DNA from 2 places in the Nocardiopsis moroccensis genome. Region 2 is predicted to be linked to the other one. Evidence: predicted binding sites of a transcription regulator. Region 2 holds the regulator's gene; the other holds the start of a gene.
The links. The regulator LexA, encoded in region 2, represses DNA repair genes until DNA is damaged. The targets are predictions, from matches to a motif close to TCGAACANNTGTTCGA.
Positions count from the first base shown of each region.

Region 1: the regulator LexA is predicted to act here: its motif matches at 2,451-2,466, upstream of ACUKCB_RS19080 (DUF6504 family protein).

Region 1 is NZ_CP199747.1:4,305,249-4,309,181, reverse strand. Features, by position in the region: gene ACUKCB_RS19095 (GNAT family N-acetyltransferase) at 1-172, shown strand, start outside; gene ACUKCB_RS19090 (NUDIX hydrolase) at 198-668, shown strand; gene ACUKCB_RS19085 (IS110 family RNA-guided transposase) at 1,055-2,119, shown strand; gene ACUKCB_RS19080 (DUF6504 family protein) at 2,178-2,438, opposite strand; gene ACUKCB_RS19075 (M48 family metallopeptidase) at 2,556-3,482, opposite strand; gene ACUKCB_RS19070 (DivIVA domain-containing protein) at 3,590-3,933, opposite strand, start outside.
Region 2 is NZ_CP199747.1:3,077,580-3,081,512, forward strand. Features, by position in the region: gene nrdR (transcriptional regulator NrdR) at 1-304, opposite strand, end outside; gene lexA (transcriptional repressor LexA) at 992-1,699, shown strand; gene ACUKCB_RS13700 (alpha/beta hydrolase family protein) at 1,757-2,848, shown strand; gene ACUKCB_RS13705 (hypothetical protein) at 2,882-3,103, opposite strand; gene ACUKCB_RS13710 (RNA-guided endonuclease InsQ/TnpB family protein) at 3,100-3,711, opposite strand; gene ACUKCB_RS13715 (helix-turn-helix domain-containing protein) at 3,708-3,933, opposite strand, start outside.

The DNA.
Region 1 (3,933 bases), 1.2 Mb from region 2:
ACTGGAGGTGTTCGCCTTCAACACCAACGCGGAGAGGTCCTACGCCAGGTCCGGCTTCGTCCGTGAGGGCGTGTGGCGCCAACACCTGCGCTGGGACGGGGAGTGGCACGACGCGGTCCTGATGTCGATCCTCGCCGACGAGTACGCCGAACTCCGCCGCCGGCGAGGCTGACCGGACCGGCGTTAGTGTCGGTGGTATGCCCGTTCCCGAGTTCCTCCGGAAGCTGCGCCGGCACGTCGGCCACGACCTCCTCCCCCTGGTGGGTGTGACCGCCGTGGTTCTCGATGACGGCGGCCGGGTGCTGCTGCACCGGCGCTCCGACGACGGTCGCTGGGCCACCCCGGGCGGCATCCTCGAACCCGGGGAGCAGCCCGCCCGGGCGGTGGTCCGCGAGGTGCGCGAGGAGACCGGGGTGCTGGTGGAGGTGGAGCGCCTCGCCACCGTGATCGGCCAGGAACCGCACACCTACCCCAACGGTGATCAGGTGCAGTTCCTCGACCTCGCCTTCCGCTGCCGTCCCGTGGGCGGTGAGCTCGGGGTCGACGGCGACGAGAGCCTCGACGTGGGCTGGTTCGCCCCGGACGGACTGCCGCGGATGGCTGATCGGATCCTCGAACGCATCCGCTGCGCCCGCGAGCCCGAGGGCGAGCCCCACTACGAGCGCTGACCTCCGCTTCCGGCCCCCGCTCCCCGCTCTCCTGTGCCCACTTCGCCCTGGCCGCTTCGGCCCCCTCCTCCACCGTGATCTTGCTACCAGAAGCGAAATGGGCGCCGAAGTTGCCCCTGGTAGCAAGATCTACTGGTTCATCCTGGTGTGTGTCGGGAGGGTTTCGACGGGAGCCGCCCGACAGCGGGGCTGGGGTGACTCCAGCAAGATCTGTCCCACGTGGACCTTGTCGTGACCTGTCCACCAGCACCCGCAGGCCAAGACCCTGGCCGCGGGAGTGACCTCATAGAAGCCTGTGCAGCCGATAACTCACAGTAGATCTGTCCCCCGGGCCAGGGCCCTGGTAGTCGTCCCGTTCCTGAACAAAGGAAAGACAGGACACCACCATGGTGACAGTGGGCATCGATCCGCACAAGAACATGCACCAGGCCCTCGCGCTGGCCGATGACGGCACCCGGCTGGGCACTGCCAAGAAGGTCACCGCGGGCCCGCAGGCCCTGGGCGAGCTCCTGGCCTGGATCCGCCCTCTGGCGGGCGATGCCCCGGTGTTGTGGGCGATCGAGGGCGGCCCCGGGCTGGGCCGGGCCATCGCTGACGCCTTGTTGGGGGCGGGCCAGGAAGTGGTGTGGGTGCCGGCGCGCGCGATGGCCGCCCACCGCCGCCTGAGCGGGGCGGTGGGCGCCAAGTCCGACGTGATCGACGCGGTGGCGGTGGCCCGCGCGGCGATGGCCGACCCTGATCTGGCCCGCCACCGTCTCGATCCGCTGGTGCGGCAGGTGCGTGTGCTGGTGGATCTGCGCCAGGACCTGGTGCGGCGGCGGGTGGCCCTGACCAACCGGGTGCTGGCGATGCTGCACCGGGAACTGGACCACAACCTGGGCAAGGGTGCGTTGGCCACCCGGGCCAAGGTGGGACGGGTGCGTGCGCTGGTGGAGGGGGCCGAGCTGGGTGAGGTGGTGCGATGGGCGCTGGCCGAGCAGCTGGGTGAGGTGCACACGCTGTTGGTGCGTATCGCTGGGGTGGAGCGGCGGCTCAAGGAGTTGGTGGAGCCGTTGGCGCCGAACCTGTTGGGGATTCGTGGTGTGGGTGTGGTCTGGGCTGCGGTGTTGCTTTCGCAGGTAGGGGACGTGTCGCGGTTCAAGACCTCGGCGAGGATGGCCCGGTGGGCGGGGTGCGCGCCGATCCCGGTGTTCTCCTCGGGGCGCCAGCGGCACCGGTTGCATCGGGGTGGGAACCGGCAGGTGAACCGGGCGCTGCACTCGATCGCTGTGGTGCAGGCCCGGTTCCATGGGCCGGCCCGGGAGTTCGTGCGTTCCCGGCAGGAGGCCAAGGGCACCAAGGGTGCGTATCGGGCGTTGAAGCGGCATTTGATGGATGTGGTGTATCGGGCGATGGTCGCTGATCAAGTGGTGAGAGAGCGGGCTGTTGTCTCTCTTCAGCCCGCCACTTGACATAGAAGCGTCACGGCGGGTGGGCCGTGCTAGCCGGGCTGCGGAGTCGGCTCCGTGCCTAGTTCCACTGGCGCCGCATGGTCCAGCGGTCCGAGGCGACGTCCCGGGTGATGTCGATGATGCTGGGCACGCCCGACTCCGACTCGGCCGAGACGCGGAGCAGGTGAATCTGTGTTGCCGGGACACCCGGGGCCTCGGGGCGGGCGGGCCAGTCGCCGATGATCCTGCGCACCCGGAAGGTGTGGCCGCGCCAGGTGAACTGGGCGGGGTTGCCACGGTCGGTGGAACGGACGTCGATCTGTTCGTTCAGGAGACTCACTCGAACACCATATCGAACACACGTTCGACAGAGTCAAGTCCTTCGGGGATCGGCGCGGTCCGTGTCCCCACGGGGGCGCGGGCTGGTGTGCCGGTCCGCCCGTGTGCCGGGGCGGAACTACAGGAACACCCGGCCGCGGCGGGTGCGGTCGCGCAGCGCGGCCATTCGCCTGGTGTTGCTCGGACGCCGCGAGAGCAGGTGGTAGAGCAGCAGCGAGCATCCCCGGTCGGTACGCGCCCGGGCGGCCATCTCGCCCATGTTCACCCGTGTGTACAGGTTCGGGCCCCCGGCGAACAGGTGTACCGCGTGCACCCCCTCGGGCAGGTGCGCGTGGGCGTGGTTGTCGGCCGTGTACTCGGCGGCACGGGACAGCGCGGAGCCCAGACCCGGAACCAGGTCGGCGCCGACGGTGGCCAACCGGCGCCAGTACCCGGTGTGCCCGGCGACCACATGGCCCACCTGGTGGGCGATGAGGAAGGCCAGGGCGTCCGGGTCGCGCAGGCGGCCGTCCCCGTCGAACAGGGCGTCGGGCAGCACCAGGTAGCGACGGAGCCCGTGCGCGGCGGCGTCGGTGCTGGTGGAGACCGGACCGACCCGCACGTACGCCTCCGGGGTCCGGGACAGCCCCATGTCCGTGGCCAGGGACACCAACATCCGGTGGGCCTCGGGGAACTGCGTCGGCGAGATCCGGACCGACTCCGCGCACTCGCGGGCGTAGCGCATACCGCGCACCGACCAGCACGCCAGGGGTGCCGCGGTCAGTGCCAGTGCGGTCCACAGCACCGACCCGGAAAAGGACCACACCAGCCTCAGCAGAACCGCGGTGAGCGCCAGGGACACCGTCGCGCACAGTACGAACAGCGGTTTTTCCCAGGGGTGCGCGGACGCCGGAACGATCTCCTCGTCGGGGTCCAGCCCGCACGGCTCCCGCCTGGGCCCGTGCGGGGAGGGCCGGTGCGCGGTCAGCCGCCCGGGGGTGGCGGTACAGCCGGGAACCCCGTGGACCGCACAGGCCGGAGAGTGCCCTGGCGTCGCGTGTGGCATGCTGCTCCCCCCTCAGAACGCCCGTGACTCAGGGTGATTACTCCCTGTGTCCAAATATTACTTTCCGCTTTCCTTTGTGCGGGGTGGCGGAGGCGGCGTGTCCGGTGTCAGGAGCGCTCGTAGTGGCGCAACTCCTCGGCGAGCACGTCCAGGAACCGGTCGACCTGGGCCGGGTCGTACCCGGGGCGTGCCCGGGTGGTGGCGAACTGGACCCGCTCCACCTCCTCGGAGGTGAGGGTGGCCCGCTCCGGCCGGCCCTGTTGGAGGACGTCCAGTGTGTACTCGGCGCGGTCCAGGAACTCGTCGACCTCCTGCTCGTTGTAGCCGGTGGTCAACCGGGTGGTGGCGAAGCGCTGCTCGCGGATGTCCTGGGGGGTCATCCGCGGTCCGGGCGGCGGTGGACCGGTCGGCGGTAGGTCCTGGGGGCGCGGTCCCTGTGGCCCCCGGCCGG
Region 2 (3,933 bases):
CCGGCACCTCGGCCACCCCTCTGCCGCGGATCTCCTCCTCGACCTGCTGGCCGAGTTTGGCGAGGGCGTCCTCGGAGACGGGACGGCCCTGGCAGGCCCGGCGCACCCCGGCGATGATCTTGGTACGGCTGAAGGGTTCGGTGACCCCGGAACGCTTGGCCACCATCAGCAGGACGGTCTCCTGGGTGGTGAAACGGCGTTCGCAGACGGGGCAGGACCGGCGGCGGCGGATGGCCGCACCGTCATCGGTGGACCTGCTGTCGATCACCCGGGTGTCCGGATGGCGACAGAACGGACAATGCATCCCGGTTCACCTGGCTTCCCTCTACCCGACCAACAACCCTCAAGGTCTACTTAACCACAATTTCTGGACCACGACCCCCTGGGCGACACCAGATGTTGTGGTCGAACCTAGAGGCCTGCCGGAATGCCCGCAACCTTGGCGGCGGCGTGTCCGGTGAAGGGGCCGCTTCCGGACGGCGGGGCGGCGCACGGGTTCCCGGCGCGGGCGGGGGCGGAAGGGGCGGCACCGGCCGCCGACCCCAAGGATAAGGGCGTCGGAGCAGGAGGTTCCCCGACGCCACACCCCGGTACGGCACGGGCTCCCCCGGCACCGGTCCCACCTGCTGTCGGCGGCGGGAACCACCGCGGACACGAGACGAACCCCATACCCGGATCGGCCCGCCCGGACCGGTTCCGCGAACCTCTTCCCGCATTCGGGGGACAACGACGGGTGAACACGTGTACACACATAAGCGAAGGCCATCAGAAACGGGTCGTGAAAACACAATGAGATATCCACACGTCCTCGAACGCTTGTTTGATATCACCGTGTGCAACGACTAATGTTGACCTTGATTTCACGCCGGTTTCGCCGTCACGTGGACCACCAGGTCGGCGCGGTCGCGGGCCGGTACTGGCCAGACGATCAGGCCCTGACCGAACCGAACGCCGAGGAGGCCCGGCCGTGCCGGAGGAGAATCCCGGAGCCGTGGGCTCCGGACCCACCACCGTTCTTTCGCCTGTGGGTGACACGGGTACTGCCACGCCCGAAGCCCCCAAACTCACCGCACGCCAGCAGAGTGTTCTGCACTGCATCCAGCGGTACGTCCGGGACCACGGTTACCCGCCGTCCATCCGGGAGATCGGGGACTCGGTCGGCCTGTCCAGCCCGTCCAGCGTCGCGCACCAGCTCAAGGTGCTCCAGCGCAAGGGCTACCTGTACCGCGACCAGAACCGACCGCGCGCGGTGGAACTGCGCACGCCGGGCCGCGACTCCGCGCAGGCCGTGCCTGCGGAGGAGCTCGCCGCCGGCCCCGCACGGGCCGCCTCGGTCCCGCTGGTCGGACGGATCGCCGCCGGCGGCCCGATCCTGGCGGAGGAGGCGGTCGAGGACATCCTCGCCCTGCCCCGCCAACTGGTCGGCGAGGGCCGGCTCTTCATGCTCACCGTGGTCGGCGACTCGATGATCGACGCCGCCATCACCGATGGTGACCTGGTGGTGATCCGTCAACAGCAGGACGCCGAGAACGGGGACATCGTCGCGGCGCTGCTGGACGACGAGGCGACCGTGAAGGTGCTGCACCGCGAACCGGACGGGCACGTCTGGCTGATGCCGCGCAACGACGCCTACGAGCCCATCAGGGGCGACGAGGCCACCGTCCTCGGCAAGGTCGTCACGGTCATGCGCCGGGTCTGATCCCTCTCCGACTCCCGGCCACGTCGGGGGCGGCCAGCGGGCCGATACGCTGAGGGCGTGTCGACACCTGCTTCCGCCCCCGCGCTCTCCCGGCGCACCGGCCGCCCCCGCACCGCGCTGGCCGCGGTGCTGGTCACCGGTGCTCTGATCGCCACCTCCTGCACCCCCGCCGACGACGACGGGCCGGCCCTGCCCGGCGCGGTCGGGCACGAGCGGGAGGTCTCCTTCCACGGGGGCGGGTTCACCGTGCCCGGCACCTTCACCGCTCCCGCCCACACCGGTGACGAGGCCGTCCCCGGGGTGCTCCTCGTCTCCGGCAGCGGCCCCACCGACCGGGACGGCAACAGCCAGACCCGTCCCGAAGCCGACACCAACCTCAACCTCGCCCGGGTCCTGAGCGGAGCGGGCGCGGCCTCCCTGCGCTACGACAAGTTCGGCAGCGGGGACCCCGCCGACATGGACGAGGCGGAGCTGGAGGCCCTGGAACGCCCGGTGGACCCGCTGGTCTACGACCAGCAGATGGCCGCCGCCTACGAGGAACTGCTCGCCCAGCCCGAGGTGGACCCCGAGCGCACGGTCATCCTGGGCCACAGCGAGGGCGCCCTGTTCGCCCTGCGCGCCCACGAGGTCCTCGACGCCGAACCCGCCCTCGTGCTGGCCGCCCCGCCCGGCACCCGCATGCTCGACCTCATCGACCGGCAGCTGACCGAACAGGTCCGTACCGGTGAGGCCCGTGGCGCGGTGGGCACGGCGGGGGCCGTCCAGATGCTCTCCGACACCCGGGCGGCCCGGGCAGCGATCCGCGACGGCCGGGAACTGCCCCCGGGGGACGCCACCGGTCTGTTCAGTCCGGAGAACGAGGACTACCTCGCCTGGATCGACTCCTTCGACCCGGTGGAGCTGGCCTCGGACCTGCCGTCCCGGACCCCGGTCCTGGTTCTGTGGGGTGAGGAGGACGCCCAGGTGACCGGCGAGGAGGTGGACCGGCTCATGACCGGTCTGAGCGACGCCGAGCGGGTGGACCTGCCCGGGGTGGACCACGTCCTGCGCGAATACGACGACTCGCCGGGGGCCGCGGCTCCCGACGCCGACCGGCCCTTCTCATCCGAGGTCGCCCCGGTGGTCGAGGAGTTCCTCGACGGGCTGTGAAGTCTCCCCCGCGTGAACGCGGGGGCTTCCAGCTCAGGGTTTCCCATGCGGGTCGCCCTTCCGCTTCGGTTGACGCTTCGCGGGCCGTTGTCGGCCTCCACGTCCTGCCACGCCTCTTCCTTGCGCGGGTTCTCGAAGCGCCGCCTGTCGGGCGGCGTGGTCGATGTTGTGGGCGGCGTTGGTGTCGGCGTTCCCGACCCATCCGCAGGTGGGGTTCTGGCAGACGAAGGACGCTCGGCTCTTGCGGTTCCTCACATCCGAGAACCCGCACCGGTGGCACCTTGGGAGGTGTGCGGGGCGGGGACGACAACCACACGGCCGCCGCGTTCGGTGGTCTTATAGAGCAGTTGGGCGTGGAGCTGGTGCCATGCCTCGCCCTGAATGGACCGGTTCAATCCGGCCTTTTGGGCGACGTTGCGTCCGGGGTTGTCGACGGTGCCGCGCGCGGAGCGGGTCATCCCGGCGACGTTGAGGTCTTCCAACCCGATGAGACTGTAGGCGTCGGCGATGGCGCGGGTGGTCTGATGCTGCCAGTGCGACCTGCGCCGCGCGAAGCGGGCTCGCAGGGAAGCGATTTTGTCATAGGTGGCCGTGAGCCGGTTACTGGTCCTCTCACCCGGCTTTCTGGCCCGGCGCCGGCGTGCGGCCTTGCGCTCCAGGCGGCGGAGGCGTTCGGTTTCCTTGGGGCGCTCCCACGGGGTGTGGGTGTGGTGGGTGCCGTCCGACAGGGCGAGGGCCACCGCGATGCCTCGGTCGATACCGACGGTGGGGCCGGGGTGGGGTACGGGGTGGGGCTGGTCCCAGTGGGTGCGCAGCACGATGTGCCATCCGTTGGCCTCCCGCACCAGACGGGCGCCGGTCACGGTAACACCTGTTGGGCGGCTTGAGCGGGCAGAGCGGCAAGGAAGCCGATGTCCTTGCGGGCCTGTTTGATCACCTCGTCGGCGTCCTTCAAGGACACCCGCCGGTTCTCCGAGCCCATGGTCCACCACTCATGCAACAGGTTCCACAGGGCGCGGGCGGCGTGCGCCTGCCCGTCCAGCACCTGGACCTGTTCAGGGGTCGGGTACAGGCGGTGCTTGATA